2 regions of the Brevibacillus choshinensis genome follow, and region 2 is predicted to be linked to the other one. Evidence: a T-box and tRNA genes for the amino acid it is inferred to sense, from the RefSeq annotation. Region 2 holds a T-box; the other holds one or more tRNA genes.
The links. A T-box is a leader RNA that pairs with one kind of tRNA and senses whether it is charged. The one in region 2 lies ahead of argS (arginine--tRNA ligase), so its partner is inferred to be a tRNA-Arg.

Region 1: it has a tRNA-Arg gene. The T-box ahead of argS (arginine--tRNA ligase) is inferred to sense a tRNA for this amino acid. The anticodon was not compared.

The regions. Positions count from the first base shown of each region.
Region 1 is NZ_CP069127.1:5,578,158-5,586,135, reverse strand. It holds gene JNE38_RS27935 (branched-chain amino acid ABC transporter substrate-binding protein) at 1-562, shown strand, start outside; gene JNE38_RS27930 (DUF4023 domain-containing protein) at 812-949, opposite strand; gene JNE38_RS27925 (PAS domain-containing sensor histidine kinase) at 986-2,857, opposite strand; gene JNE38_RS27920 (hypothetical protein) at 3,049-3,201, shown strand; tRNA gene JNE38_RS27915 (tRNA-Arg) at 3,364-3,438, opposite strand; gene JNE38_RS27910 (hypothetical protein) at 3,551-3,697, shown strand; gene rpoN (RNA polymerase factor sigma-54) at 3,744-5,117, shown strand; gene JNE38_RS27900 (glutaredoxin family protein) at 5,121-5,393, shown strand; gene JNE38_RS27895 (sugar-binding transcriptional regulator) at 5,583-6,602, shown strand; gene JNE38_RS27890 (Na+/H+ antiporter NhaC family protein) at 6,630-7,978, shown strand, end outside.
Region 2 is NZ_CP069127.1:2,255,601-2,263,578, reverse strand. It holds gene metH (methionine synthase) at 1-2,860, opposite strand, end outside; SAM riboswitch class I at 3,097-3,197, opposite strand; gene JNE38_RS11540 (YjcZ family sporulation protein) at 3,408-3,509, shown strand; gene JNE38_RS11535 (hypothetical protein) at 3,766-4,260, shown strand; T-box leader at 4,303-4,543, shown strand; gene argS (arginine--tRNA ligase) at 4,612-6,324, shown strand; gene JNE38_RS11525 (hypothetical protein) at 6,444-6,848, opposite strand; gene JNE38_RS11520 (deoxyribonuclease IV) at 6,901-7,743, opposite strand; gene JNE38_RS11515 (universal stress protein) at 7,864-7,978, opposite strand, start outside.

The DNA.
Region 1 (7,978 bases), 2.8 Mb from region 2:
CTTCGAAGGTGTAACAGCAGGTGAGAAAGACTACAGTGCTGTTATCAACCAAATCGTGGCTGCAAATCCTGAAATGGTATACTTCGGCGGATACTATTCCGACGCGGGCATCATCGTGAAGCAAGCTCGTGAAAAAGGCTACAAAGGTGTCTTCATGGGTGGAGACGGCTACGACTCTGCTGACCTGGTGAAAATCGCTGGGGCTGAAAATGCAAACAACGTCGTATTCACATCTACTGTAGGTGACGTAGGCGCGACTGAAGACGGCAAGAAGTGGATCGCTGATTTCGAGCAATCGACTGGCAACAAAGTAGGTATCTTCACGTCCTTCGGTTATGATTCCATGGGCGTAATGCTGAACGGTCTGGAAGAAGCGATCAAGGCAAACGGCGGCAAAAAGCCGACCCGTGAGCAAGTACTCGATGCTGTTCATAAAACAAAAGATTTCAAAGGCAAATTCGTAAACGTGACGTTTGATGACAAAGGCGATAACACATTTGCTTCCGTCTACGTGTACAAGTACGAAAACGGACAAAAAGTATTCATCGGCGAAGCGAAGTAAGGATCAGTTAGGTTAGGCCATTTCGGACATACTACGTTTGGCATCACTACCTTTAGCAAGAAGGAAGGGGATCTGCATGTCAAACAATCGCAATACCCAAAATGGCGGCAACCAAGGTCACAGCGGCAAGACGCAAAAGAGCCAGAATCAAAAGTCTGAGCGCGACCGCAACCTGAACAAGCAAGATCCGCAGTAACGCCGTAAATGGAAAAGCCCACCCCTCGGAGCATGCTCCCGGGTGGGCTTTTGTCATGAGATTCCCTGTTTGCTGGGCAGGCGCTTTTCAGGGTGATTGAATCCCTGATGCTGTTTGTTCTTGCGGTCGTTTGCCTGGGCTTCGTGGATCTTGGCGACAAATTCACTGGTACTCATTCTGGTAAAATCCATGTGACACCTCCCATAATCTGTGGCATCGTGCCCCTTTTAGGATGGCCCAATTTGATCCTCGGCAATCGGGAGGGTGATTTTGACGACGGTTCCCCTGTTTTTCTTGCTGGTGATTTCAAAGCTGCCGTTGTGATCCTTGATGATTTTGCTGCTGATCATCAGCCCGAGTCCTGTTCCCTTTTCCTTGGTCGTGAAAAACGGCTCGCCCAATTTGGCGATGAGCTCTTCAGATACGCCGCAGCCGTTGTCCGCCAATCGGACGAGTATATGGCGGTTGGGCAGCAAGCGGGTGGAAACGCGTATTTCACCGTGCCCGGAAATGGCCTCGATGGAATTTTTAATGATATTGATGAAAACCTGCTTGAGCTGATTCTCTTCACCGGCGATGAGAGGGCATTTCCCAAATGAGGTCTGAAAGCGGATGTTTTTCAGGTTTGCCTCGGAGGAAAGCAGGGCCAGGACGTTTTGCAAGAGCCCGACCAAAGATAGCGGCTTGATTTGCACATTTTGCGGCTTGGCCAGAACGAGCAGCTCACTGACGATGAAATTGATCCTCTCGAGCTCCGAAAGCATGATGTCGGCATACAGCTTGTTTTCTTGCAGGCTGGGATAGAGAAGCTGGATAAAGCCCTTTAGGGAAGTCAGGGGATTGCGGATCTCGTGGGCGATGCCAGCTGCCAGCTCACCGATCATCGAGAGCTTTTCTGCCTTGCGCAGCAGATCCTCGTTATGCTTACGTTCCGTGATGTCGCGAGATACCACGATGAAGCCGTCGCATTCCCCTTGGCCGGTCATGATGGGAACGCCTTTCGACTCCAGGACGATCCACTTGCCGCTGGCGCACTGGAAGCGGAATTCGCAGATGCCCGGTTTTTGCGACAGGATCAAATGCTGAAAATGCTTGATGATGAGATGGCGATCCTCAGGATGAACGTCGTCTAGGGTAACTAGCGACAACGGTTTGCCACGTCCGATGACTCGTTCATGAGAGGGGGATAAATAAATGATGCCTCCCATCTTGTCCGTGATCATGATGAGGTCATCCGTATGCTCGGCGATGATGCGGTTGATTTCTTCGCTTTTGAGCAAGGCGGCTTCCGAGGATTTTCGTTCCATCACATTGCGCGAGACAAACATGATGTTTTCTACATGTCCTTGTTTATTCAATATGGGAACGCCTCTGGTCTCAAAGGCCACGGGAAATCCATCTTTATTTAGTGAACGCGTTTCGAATTGGACATGCTGCTTGGTCGTCAAAATGAGCTGGTGGTATTCGCGCAAAAGGGCTTCGTCGTCTGGATGGATGAGCTGCAATCGGTTGGGGGGATGAAATTCTGCCGCCGAGTATCCGAGATGCTCTTCGACAGAAGGCGAAATATAAATGCGCTCCATGGTTGGGGTGTAGATCGTGACGATATCCTGGGTGTGATCTATGAGCAGGCGGTATTTGGCTTCCGTTTCCCTCAGGGCTTCCTCAGCTTTTTTGCGTTCAGAAATATCTCTAGCTGTGCAAGAAATGCCAATGATCGTACCATGCTCGTCAAAGACAGGTGCACTGGTCAAATTGATGTCGACAAAGCTGCCGTCCTTGCGCTGCCGAATGGTTTCATAATTGGTGAGATGAACGCCCATTGTCCGAACAGCTTCGAACAATTGCTGAGATTCCTGGATCAATTCGGGTGGGATGAAGCAATAGGGCGTTTCTTTCAATTCTTCGATCGTCCATCCATAGTAATGTTCAAAGGCTTGGTTGACGAGAATGAGGTTGTTGTCCATATCGCTGAAAGAAATCGCATCCGTGGTATGGTGGAAAAACGCGTTCAGCAGCTGATCGGATAGCAACGGTGAGGCTGCTACCTTTATGCTCGGCTTCTTTTTCCACGTGAATGTGGATGTGAGCTTGGCCATTGTTATTCCCTGCCTTGCCATTGGAGTTAGTAGTCGTACTATTCGCGCCTTACAGAAGATTCTCCTATCGAGACCTATGGAATTTACGGGATCGTGTCGAAATTCATGAGATTGGCAGAAGGATCGACTTTCTGAATAGGCGAAATCAGGTATAATGAGAAGGAGAAGAGAAAGAGACGGGGGGAAAATGGATGTCAACGGGCTTTATGATCGCTTTGGTCATTACATTCGTTCTGATTATCGGGAGTACAATCTGGGTTACGAATAAGGCATACTCCCGTAAACCTGACCCAATCGACCCGCTGCCGGGGAATGAAATGGCTCAAAAGAAGCTAGAACAATAGACAAAGACAATAGAAGCCTGCAGCCGTTTGGAAGCTGCAGGCTTTTTTTGATGGGAGAGCGGGCGGGCGTCTTGGACAACAGCTTTTCAGCCATAACGGCCGAGAAGCAGGGGAGAAAAACAAAAGAAGACTGGAATCAATCCAGTCTTCTCTCTCATTCGATGGTACGCCTGAAGGGAATCGAACCCCCGCACATGGTTCCGGAGACCATTGCTCTATCCACTGAGCTACAGGCGTGCAATATGGAAAAGTGATACTTCTCCATTATAAGACATTTCACTTGATAAATGCAAACAAAAAACGTGTTTTTGGTTCGATTTTTTCGTGAGGTTGAACTCTGAAGGGGAGGATGGGGCAAAAGGGGGCAGTTGCGGCGGTCGGGATCGCCGGCGGGACCGGCTTTGGCGGGCTGATGGCCCCCAAACACATTTTTCCGCTCGATAATCAATTATTGGCAGGAAAATTGCAAGAGAGAACGAATATAATGGCTATATAGACGAGAGAGAAAAGAGGAAGTGCGGGAGAGGAAAGGGGCGAGCTTCATGAACATGGGATTGGGTTTGTTTCAGGAACAGACGTTGAAGTTAGTGATGACGCCAGAGCTGCGTCAGGCAATTACCATATTGCAGTATTCCGCCGTCGATCTGATTTCCTACTTGCAGGAGCAGGCCACTGAGAACCCTGTCATCGACCTGGAAGCACCTAGGGAAGTTGCCTCTGCCAAAGCGGAAAAGCCAGCGCCTGAAATCGACTGGAAGGAAATTGTAGGGAATCGGGCAACCGGAGAGTACACTGCATCCAAAAATGAAAGCACTTACAATCCGTTGGACCACGTCCAGCAGGGAGCGGATACCCTGTACGAACATTTGGAGCGCCAGCTCGGGTATGTAAAGGGATTCACACCGCTGCAACGAAAAATCGCCCTGTATTTGATCGGGAACCTGGACGAAAAAGGCTATCTGGAAGTGACTTTGGAAGAAGCGAGCGAAAAGCTGGAGGCAGATCTGTTGGAGATCGAGGACGTCCTGTCTGTCCTGCAGCATTTTGACCCGGTCGGGGTGGCCGCCCGCAGTCTGGAAGAATGTTTGCTTCTCCAGCTGGAGCATCTCGCGCTCGATGATGAAAAGATCGTGCAAGTGGTGCGTTTTCATCTGCAGGACCTGGCGGACAACCGCTACCAGCGAATTGCGGATAAGGTAGGATGTACGCCTCAGGATGTTCAGGCGATGGCGGATTTGGTCCGTACGCTGAATCCACGTCCGGGAGCTGCGTATTCCCGATCAGAGACACGGTATGTGATTCCGGATGTCGCAGTCGAAAAAGTAGGGAACGAGTATGTCGTTCTGGTCAATGACATTGCCACACCGCGACTTAAAATCAACAGCTTCTACGAAAAAATGCTGAACCAGCAAAAGAGCCAGGAGGAAGCCAAGCAATTCATCCATGAAAAGCTCAATGCGGCGATGTGGCTGGCGAAAAGTCTGGAGCAGCGTCGGTTGACCCTGATGCGGGTGACGCAGGCCATCGTAGAAATGCAGCAAGACTTTTTTGACAAGGGGATCCATTACCTGAAGCCGATGACCCAAAAGGAAATCGCGGAACGCGTGAATCTGCATGAGTCCACGATCAGCCGGGCGACGAGCAATAAATACGTGCAGACCCCGAGGGGAATTTTTGAGCTGAAGTACTTTTTTACCTCCGCGCTGTCCACTTCAAGCGGATCGGCCACTTCCTCGGAGAGCGTGAAGCGCAGAATCAAATCTCTGATCGAACAGGAAGACCGGAAATCACCGCTGTCCGATCAAAAGCTCGGAGAAATGCTGCAGACCGAGGGAATTGAAATTTCCCGCCGAACAGTGGCAAAATATCGGGAAGAAATGCTGATTCCATCCTCAGCAAAACGAAAGAGGTTTTAACGATTGGGAAATGACAGGGCGTTTGATATAGTCCTTTATGGAAGAAAAAAATGCCACCTGTGCGACGAGGTGGAGCTCGCGATCCAAGCATTGGAGAAGGAGTTCCCCCTACGTCTGCAGCTGGTTGATATTGAAAGTGATCCAGCGCTGCACGAAGAAATGATGCTGGTGATTCCCGTGGTAGCGATCGACGGAGAAGTGGTCTTTCGTTCCATTACACACGTCGTGACGTTCCAAGAGCTCAGATCTGAGCTGCTCGGCAGGACAAACAGGTAAGCACTCTCCCTCGCCAATGGGCAGGGGGAGGTCTTGCAAGTTTCTGTCAGTTATGATACATTCGTGTTGTAAGTGAAGTTCCTTTTTTTTGCACTGAGTGGGACAAAAAATGTATATAGAGGGACAAAAAAAGTCCCGATTTCAAAGGTAAAACGTTCCACCTACACACTTTGACAAGGAAGAAGGTCCATGCGCCGATTACTGGAGTTGCAACAAAAGCTGGTACCCGACTTGATTCAGGTGCTGCGTGAGCGTTACATGCTATTGCGCTCGATTTACCATCTGCAGCCGATTGGACGCAGAGGGTTGGCTCAGGCGATGAATACGACTGAGCGGATCTTGCGAGCGGAGGTAGACCTGCTGAAGGAAACGGGTCTGTTGCATGTGACCGCAGCCGGAATGAGTCTCAGTGATGAAGGAGTCCACGTGCTGGACGATATGGAGCCGTTGGTAGGCGAGCTGTTTGGGCTGACCGATCTGGCCGAACGCCTGCAGCAGAAGCTCGGCATCCCTGAGGTGATTGTCGTTCAGGGTGATGCGGACCAATCGCCGTGGGTCAAGGAAGAGCTGGGACGCGTAGGAGCGCGTGTCCTGAGGCAAGTCGTCCGAGAAGGCGATATCGTCGCTGTGACCGGTGGATCTTCTATTGCTAGTGTAGCCAAACATCTCTCGCCATCTGCAGCATTCCGCACTGTTCAATTTGTACCTGCGAGAGGCGGCTTGGGAGAGCGAGTGGAGCTGCAGGCCAATACGCTTGCCTCCGCGATGGCGGCCAAGACGGGTGCTTCCTACCGTTTGCTGCACGTACCGGATCGTCTCCACCCCGAAGCTTTGCAGACGTTGGTCAAGGAGCCGCAGGTGCAGGATGTCCTCACACTCTTGCGCGATACTCGGATCGTCTTGCACGGGATCGGTGATGCGCTCACGATGGCGAGAAGACGAAATTACTCCGAAGAAGAGCTTCAGGAGCTTGAAACAACGGGGGCGGTATCCGAGGCATTTGGCTACTACTTTAATGAAGCTGGGGAAACGGTCCATCGCATGCCGACGATCGGACTGCAGCTGGAAGAAGTGCATAAGGCGGAAACCGTTCTCTCCATCGCGGGGGGCGAGAGCAAAGCAAAAGCCATTCTTTCCTTTGCCAAGCAGTCGTGTCAGAATGTACTTATTACGGATGAAGGGGCTGCGAGGTCTCTCTTGTCCACATGACGGCACGCAGGAAGGAAGTTGATTGGAATGCCTATGGCAGCGATGCTCCCGATTCTCTCGCTGATCGCAGGTATCGTACTCAGCTTGATGATCGGTTTTCCGCTCGCGCTGGGGATTGTTTTCGCGATCTTGGTCACACTGGTAAGTGTAAAAAGGCTCGGGTTTTCTTGGAAGCAGCAATTCGCATTCGGCTGGGAAGGCGTCAAGCAGACCAAGCCTGTGCTGATGATTTTGTTCCTCGTGGGCCTTTTGATCCCGCTGCTGATGATGGGAGGTACGATTCCCGCCATCATTTATTACGGGCTTTCCATCGTCAATGTCAGCTATCTCTTGGTTCTCGCCTTTCTCATGACCTCGGGTGTCAGCTATCTGCTAGGGACTTCGGTCGGGACTTTGAGCACCATCGGATTATCCTTGATGGGGATTGCCCACGCCGCAGACATTTCGGCTGGAATGGTAGCGGGAGCATTGATATCCGGCGCGATGGTGGGGGAGCGTTTCTCGCCCATTTCCAGCAGTCGGCTGCTCGTTTTATCGAACGTCGGAATGACAGAGGCGCAGGACAGGCAGACTCGCCGTCCCGCGTTGTTGACCGCCGGAATTTGCGCGGTGCTGTTTCTGGTCTTTGACCTGTTTCGCGCACAGTCGGGCTCCGGTGACACCATTGGCATGTATCAGGAGCTTCTTTCGAGCCACTATACCATTAGCTGGCTGCCTATGCTTCCTCTGGTGGTATTGGTTGCTTCCTTTTCCTTCCGCGTAAAGGCAGTAACCGCTTTGCTCTATGGGATAGTTGCCAGTGCCATTCTGGTCTTGCTGACGACGTCTCTCGATATGAGTACGTTTGTCACCTCCATGCTCACCGGTTACGAGCTGAATTCCGGCACATCGCTGGATGAGTTGGTGCACGGTGGCGGAATGCTCTCGATCCTCAGTGTGCTCTTGCTGATCATTCTGGCTGGCTTCCTGAACGGAATTTTAAATAAAGCAAATCTCTTGACCCCCATTGTTGAAAAAATGATGGGCCGCACGAACAACAAAACCGTGCTGGTAGCCAAGGCTGCTGTCTTGTCTCTGCTGGTCGTGATCATCAGCTGTAACCAGACCATCCCGATCCTCGTGCTCGGCTCTACGCTGCTCGGACGTTTTTCGAAGCTGGAAAGCGGTCGCGAGCTGTTAGGGAGAACGATGATGGATACCACACTGGTCATGCCCGTCCTGGTACCCTGGAATGGGCTGGCGATGGTGATGGCGATCACATTAGGGGTATCTACTCCAGAGACGTTGCCATTTTTGTTCTTTTCCTTGTTGCTCCCGATTGTCACGATCCTCTCCTCCCGTACTTTTTCGACGGAAGGAGGTTTGCTCCCCAATAA
Region 2 (7,978 bases):
AGACCCCGTGCGCTGAGATGGACTCATTCTGTTTGGCGTCATTCAGCAAATCTTCCACAAGACTGTACAGCGCAAGCACTTTCTCATCACCGGACTCGATGAGCTTGTCGACGTTTCCACGCACCCCGAGGTGTTTTCCGAGCAGCATGCGCAGGTTCAGGTATGGCTGCAGATGAGAGATCGGGTACTGGCGCAGCACGTGACGCTCACAATCAGGCGGAACATGTACAGGAACCGTTTTGCTGACGGCAGATCGGGCAGGAATCGTCGGCTTTTTCTCCTCGATTACCGGTTGGGCGGTAGCAACTGCTTCCAGCAAATGCTGCTGCTCTTCCAATAGGCGTTCCCGCTCTTTAGGATTTTGCAAACGGTTCACGAGGTCCAGACCGTCCATGGCATCTTTGGCGTACAGCACGATTCCGCTGTACTCCGGTGCAATCCGGTTGGAGGTAAACTTACGAGTCAGCGCAGCGCCACCGACCATCATCGGTACGTCGATGCCAGCATCGCGCAAGTCTTGCGCCGTTATCACCATTTGCTGAGCCGACTTAACCAGCAGACCCGACAGGCCGATCGCATCCGGCTTCTCTTCCCGGCATGCAGCGATCAGCTGCTCTGGCGGAACTTTGATTCCGAGATTCACGACCTCATAGCCGTTGTTCGCCAAGATGATTTCCACAAGGTTTTTGCCGATGTCGTGCACGTCGCCTTTTACGGTTGCGAGCAAGATTTTCCCTTTGGCTGCAGCGTCCGACTTTTCCATGAATGGTTCGAGGAAGGATACAGATGCTTTCATGACTTCAGCGCTTTGCAGCACCTCGGCTACGATCAACTGATTCCCGTTGAACAGGCGACCTACCTCTTCCATTCCTGTCATCAGCGGCCCGTTGATGATTTCGAGCGGCGCGTATTTTTCCAATGCGAGCTGCAGATCCTCGGTCAGTCCGTCCTTGGAGCCCTCGACAACGTAGCGTGCCAAGCGTTCTTCCAGCGTCAGGTTGGAGACTTCCACGCTCACTTCTTTTTTCTTTTGACGGTAAAACTCCGTGAAGGCTGCCAGCGTCTCGTCATTGGTCTCGAACAGCAGGGCTTCAGCCAGCTTCCGCTCATGTTCCGGAATGGAAGCGTATCGCTCCAGCTTCTCGGTATTGACGATTGCGTAGTCTAATCCTGCCAAGGTGGTGTGGTACAAGAACACTGCGTTCAACACTTCCCGGCCGGCAGCTGGCAGGCCAAAGGAGACATTGCTGACCCCAAGGATCGTTTTACATTCAGGCATGGCCTGCTTGATCAGGCGGATCCCTTCGACCGTTTCCTTTGCAGAACCGATATACTGTTCGTCACCGGTTCCAACCGGGAATACGAGCGGATCGAAAATGATATCCTGCGGTTTTACTCCGTATTGGTTCACCAAGATATCATAGGAGCGCTTGGCTACCTCCAGCTTCTTTTCACGAGTGACAGCCATACCGGCTTCCTCGATCGTCCCAACGACGACCGCAGCCCCGTATTTGTGGATCAGCGGCGCGACTTCCTGAAAGCGCTCCAGCCCATCCTCCAGGTTGATCGAGTTGAGGATCGCCTTCCCTTGGGAATAGCGCAATCCAAGCTCCATTACTTTCGCATCCGTGGAGTCGATCATCAGCGGCGCTTTTACCTTTTTCACGATGAATTGCAGGAATTTTTCCATATCTTCGTATTCATCCCGATCCGGGTCAGCCAGACAGATGTCGATCACGTGGGCACCGCGCTTCACCTGCGCGCGTGCGATATCGGATGCCTCTTCGTATTGACCAGCGGCAATGAGATCTCGGAATTTTTTCGAGCCGATTACGTTCGTGCGCTCACCTACGAGCAGCGGTCGATTGTCATCCTCGACATACACGACCTCAATTCCGGATACAGCACTGACAGGGGGAATCTCATGCGCCCGCGGCTGGCAATCCTTCAAGGCTTCTGCCATCGCTCGAATATGGTCAGGAGTCGTACCGCAGCAGCCACCGGCAATGTTCAGCCACCCCTGCTCGGCAAACGCCCGCATTTTCGCTGCAAGACCCTGAGGTGTCTCGTGATAATGCCCGTTTTCATCCGGAAGTCCCGCATTTGGATAGCAGCTGACGCCACACTGTGCGAGACTGGACAAGGTCCGCAGATGATCACGCATGAATTCGGGCCCTGTCGCACAGTTCAGCCCGACTGACACTGGTTTGAGATGCTCCAGTGAAAAATAGAACGCTTCGATGTTTTGACCCGCAAGTGTGGTCCCCATCGGCTCGATCGTCCCCGAAAGCATGACGGGCAGCTCGGTGTTCAATTCGTCAAAGGCTTTGCGAATTCCGATTCCTCCCGCCTTGACGTTCAGCGTATCCTGAGAGGTCTCCAGCAAAAGGACGTCTGCGCCTCCGATAATCATCCCTTTCGCTTGGCGGTAATACGACTCGACCAGCTCTTCAAACGTGACACCGCCTGTCAAGGAAAGCGTCTTGGTGGTCGGCCCCATCGATCCTGCTACGTAACGCGGCCATTCCGGGGTCGAGTACGCATCCACCGCTTCTTTTGCCAGTCGTGTAGCCGCGATGTTAATTTCGAGGTCTTTGTCCGCAACGTCGTATTCTGCCAGAACCACTGAAGTAGCCCCGAACGTATTCGTCTCGACGATGTCTGCTCCGGCCTCCAAATACTTCTCATGAATGCCGCGAATCACGTCCGGTCTCGTCAGGTTCAACAATTCATTACATCCGTCGTACTCCTCACCGCCGAAGTCATCGGCAGTCAGGTTTGCCTGTTGCAGCATGGTTCCCATTGCACCATCGAGAATCAGAATTTTCCGGGAAAGCTGCTCGCGAAAAGTTGGTTTCATCAGCTTGCTCCTTTTTGGCTATCCTTCGCCATTTCATCCATTTCGTTTATTCGGTCGTGGAAAACCTGGCCTTGCCCAGCCTTGATGCGGCAAAGCCTTCGTACCCAGAAGGCACAAGTCTCGCTATGTTGCGCATATACGCGTAGGAAAATGGAGCGTTTCCTAGCTGAACAAAAAAATCCCCTTCTTTGAAAAGAAGAGGATTTGTCCGCGGAATGCAGTTGCACTTGGCCATCCTCTCATCTTTCAAAGCCGTAGCTTTGCTGGAATTGGCACCGGATTTCTACCGGTTGCCGAGGCTTCATCAGGCCAGTCCCTCTGCCTCTCTGGATAAGAGTCGTTCATCAATATGAAGTTGATTTGCAACTTTGTTGATGTTTGCAAGTATCTTATCACCCCCCTGTCTCTTCGTCAATTGAGAATTTGTCTAATATTAACTGTTGTCCAAAAAGCCAGCGCCCATTTTTCGGTGAGCTGGTCATCCGCCCACGCCAACCTGTGCGTTCGTGTATAGACTAGAGCATAACGGAAAGGAGGGGAAACAAAGATGAGTACATCTTTCTGCGGCGGTTTCTTCGGTGATAATTTCGCATTAGTGCTCGTACTGTTTATCCTGCTGGTAATTGTTGGGTGTTCCTGCGACTGCTAGTCAGTCGCCTGCGTAAAGAAAAGGGCCTGGAGCCTTTGTCTCCGGGCTCTTTTGCATGCCCAAAATCTTCGTTCGTTGTCACTCTCCGAGGCATTTGCTATACTGTATGAATGAGAAAACCTGGCTGCGCCAAGCTTTTGCAACCAAAGAGCACAGGCCTCGCCTCTGTTAACACATATACCGGATGAGAGCCTTTCCATTCTTATCTGTACAAAAAATGTATCGCGGCTTGGCAATACTAAAGGAGCGAACTGCTGTGGACACACTAGATGCCCGTGAAAAAGACGAATTTCTGTCCTCTCTCGAAACGATCAAGGAACTTGCTCATAGTGAATTCGAAACCTATTCGATCGTGAAAAACAGGGAGACGGGTGAACATTTTTTGCGTTACTTCCTCTCCCACATCAATCTTTCGGAGGGTGGACGACGGGATGATTACGATCACTTCATGCCCCTCGACTCCGATGATGTCCTGGGCTTGATGTTTGGAGACCAACCGTACCAATTTCCGGATCATTGGCGCAATCCTTACCTGCGCAGCGGCAATGACAACCGACTCATCCCTTTCGACCCGACCGAGAACTACGATCTGGAAGAAGAAGCTGCCGCTGAACTGGCCATGCTGGAGCAGCTGGAGCAATTCAAGCAGCAATGGATGAATGCCGAAAACATGAGCGCCGAAGAAAAAGAAAAATTGACCAAGCAATACTTCGCCCAGCTAGACAAGATTTTGCAAAAACCGGAAGAGTAAGTTGCACGACAGGTACAACACCAGCTATAATGCTAGAGAATAGATGAATCGTTGATGAGGAAAGTACTCCATGCAAAGAGCTTGTAGCGAGTCGGGGTTGGTGTGAGCCCGATGCCGGACCATGGAAGGAAACGCACCTCGGAGATGCGTCCTGAAAATCCAGCCTCGTGCGGATTGTGTAGGGAAATGCCGGGACTGCCCGATACAGCAGATGAAGCGGTTTTTGCCTTCGGGCAGAAACAACAGGAGTGGCACCGCGGGAGCACAACCTCTCGTCTCTTTTTTTCAGGAGACGCAGAGGTTTTTTTATTTGGGGCACTCAACCTTTTTCCAATCAGAAAGGAGATTCACATGAGCTACAAACACCAAGTGGCGGAGAAAATCGCCGACGCCCTCGCACAGCAGGGTGTAGAAAACTTTCCAAAAGAAACCGTATACGGCATGTTGGAGACACCTCCAAACCCGGCAATGGGAGATATCGCTTTCCCATGCTTCCAATTGGCAAAAGCACTGCGCAAGGCACCTCCCATGATCGCGGCCGAGCTGGCAGGACAGATCAGCGGCGCTCCCCTGCGCGAATCGACGGCAGTGGGTCCTTACGTCAACCTGTTCCTCGACCAGGCCGTTGTGGCAGAGCAAGTCATCGGAGCTGTCCTCTCCCAAGGAAGTGCTTACGGAGACAGTCATGTAGGCCAAGGCCGCAAAGTGCCGATCGACCTCTCCTCTCCGAACATCGCAAAGCCATTTTCCATGGGGCACTTGCGCTCGACCGTCATCGGGAATGCCATCGCCAACATCATGGAAAAGCGTGGCTACCAGCCAGTGCGCATCAACCATTTGGGTGACTGGGGTACGCAGTTCGGTAAGCTCATCGTTGCTTACCGTCTGTGGGGTGACGAAGAGAAGGTAAAAGCAGAACCAATCAAGGAGCTGCTGACCCTCTACGTGCGTTTCCACGACGAGGCTAAAGAAAATCCTTCCCTCGAAGACCAAGGGCGTGAGTGGTTCAAAAAGCTCGAAGACGGGGACGAGGAAGCACAGCATCTGTGGAAATGGTTCCGTGACGAGTCGCTCAAAGAATTCATGAAGATTTACGACCTGATGAACGTCTCCTTCGACTCCACCAACGGCGAAGCATTCTACAACGACCAGATGGATCGCGTCGTGACCTTGCTGGAGGAAAAAGGATTGCTGACCGAATCCGATGGCGCCCTGGTCGTGAGCCTGGACGAGTATGACATGCCGCCTTGCCTGATCAAAAAATCCGACGGCGCTACGCTGTATGCTACTCGCGATTTGGCTGCCGCCCTGTACCGTCACGAAACCTATGATTTCGCCAAAGCCGTGTATGTCGTAGGGAATGAGCAGCGCCTCCACTTCCAGCAGCTGTACAAGGTGCTGGAAAAAATGGGGTATGAATGGTCCCGCGACATGCATCACATTCCATTCGGCATGATGCTCAAGGACGGCAAGAAAATGTCTACCCGCAAAGGGAAAGTCGTTCTGCTGGAAGAGGTTCTCGCCCAAGCAATCGCGGATGTGCAAAAAGTGATTGAGGAGAAAAATCCTTCCCTGCCCAACAAAGAAGAAGTCGCTCGTCAGGTTGGCGTCGGCGCAGTCATTTTCCACGACTTGAAAAACTACCGTCTGAACGATATCAACTTCTCGCTGGAAGAAATGCTGACCTTTGAGGGTGAAACCGGGCCGTACGTCCAATACACCCACGCACGCGCCTGCTCGCTGCTGCGCAGAGGCAACTTCCAGCCTGCACCATCTGCCTTGGCAGCCGGCGCTCTGGACAGCAAGGAAGCATGGGCAGTGATCACGCTTCTGAACGCATTCCCGGAAGTCATCGAGCGCGCCAGCGAAAACTTCGATCCTTCCCAGATCGGCAAATACGTGATTGACTTGGCTCAGTCGTTCAACAAGTTTTATGCGAATGTCCGCATTCTCGCGGAAGAAGAGGACATCAAGGCTTCCCGCCTGCAGCTCGTTGCAGCTGTGGTAGCCGTGCTCAAGGAAGGTCTGCGCCTCCTTGGACTGTCCGCTCCGGAAGAAATGTAATTCCCCGTTCATGAAAATAAGAATAGCCGTTACTCCCCCTCTTTTGGTGGTGTAACGGCTTTTTTTCGTAACCAAAAGGAGCGATGATGATCATCGCTCCTCTCCTTGTCTATCATTCCTTACACGTCTGCATCCGCCTTTTGCTTCTTGCCAAACCATGTTTTGGCGACCAGCTCCACCACTTGCTTCGGCAGCGAAACGGGTGCCTGCGCTTCATTTCCTGCCGTATCTACCGTGCGATACAGCAGTGCCTTGTCATCAGACGGGTCTGACTTGGTTTGCAGGGTAAGCTCGCCGACCTGGCCTGCATTTGTCCATTCTTCGATCATCAGCTGGTACTCGCCTGGAGCCAGCTCGATATAATCATCCTCCGAAAGGTCCACGACAGCATACCCGTCGTGCTCAATTTCGGCATCGTATGTATTTCCATTGGCTGATTCGTACAGGGCCATCTCTGCTGGGTCGTTCAAGTTTTCCTTGAGCGGTTCAAAATCAGTGATGGTAACCTTGATTCGTCTTTTCATCGGTATTCCTCCTCCATGACCACATTCCAACTCACACTGTACCACAAGTCCTTCATCCCTGCCAGTGATTGACCAAGTTCAGTACATGCCTGATCTCATCCCGGTGGCTTTCCTCCCCATGCCCCGGTGTCTCGAGTACGAGTGGGAGACCTTGCAGCTCGGGGGTTCGTAAAAAAGCAGCAAAGGCTGCATCGCCGATCTCGCCTTTCCCGATGTTCGCATGACGGTCGCGAAAGGATCCGGTGGGATAAAGGGAATCATTCAAATGGATGGCGCACAGGCTGGAAAAGAAATCGTGAGCCCGCATGCGTTCTGCTACCTGCTCCCAGTCGTTTCCCTTCCACAGCCCGCTCGCAAATGCGTGGCACGTATCAAGGCAAAAGCCTACCTTTTGCGGTTCAGCCACCAAAAGCCTCACCTGCGTCAGCTCTTCCAATGTCGTCCCCATGCGGTTGCCCTGACCCGCATTGTTTTCCACCAGCAGACGTGCCTTTCCCTCCCATCCCGCGAGAATGCGATTGACCATGCTGATCATCCGTTTGTAGCCTTCCAGCACGTCGCTCCCTTTATGTTGACCGAAATGAACGACGACACCCAGCGCACCGCAAGCCTCCGCAATCTCCAAGTCATTGCTCACGGAGAGGATCGTCGCTTCGTACAAGTCCGGGTCCTGCACGCACAAATTGACGGTGTAGGGCGTGTGGGCAATGGCGAGAATGCCATGCTCCTCGCAAAAGGCTCGGCAAGCTCCCGCATCACGCTCATCAAAGACTTTGACGCCCAAGCTCCTCGGGTTTTTGGGGAAGAATTGAAAGGACTTGCCTCCCAGCCCATGCGCCGTTCTCGCTGCCCCTTCATAGCTATGCCGAATACTCACGTGGCATCCGATCTTCATCCGCTGTCCCTCTCTTCCTTTCTACCCATTTTCCCCATACGGTCGTGTTCTCAACCGATGGAGCAGCAGCCAAGAAAAAACAGCTGCCCGTAAAAGGACAGCTGTCTGCGGACGATTCGCTTACGATTTCACGATCAGCAGCGGAGTCTTTGCACGATGGATCGTTTTAAACGTCACACTACCCACCAGCGTTCCGGCGATGCCGCCAAGCCCATGGTGACCCAGCGCGATTAGG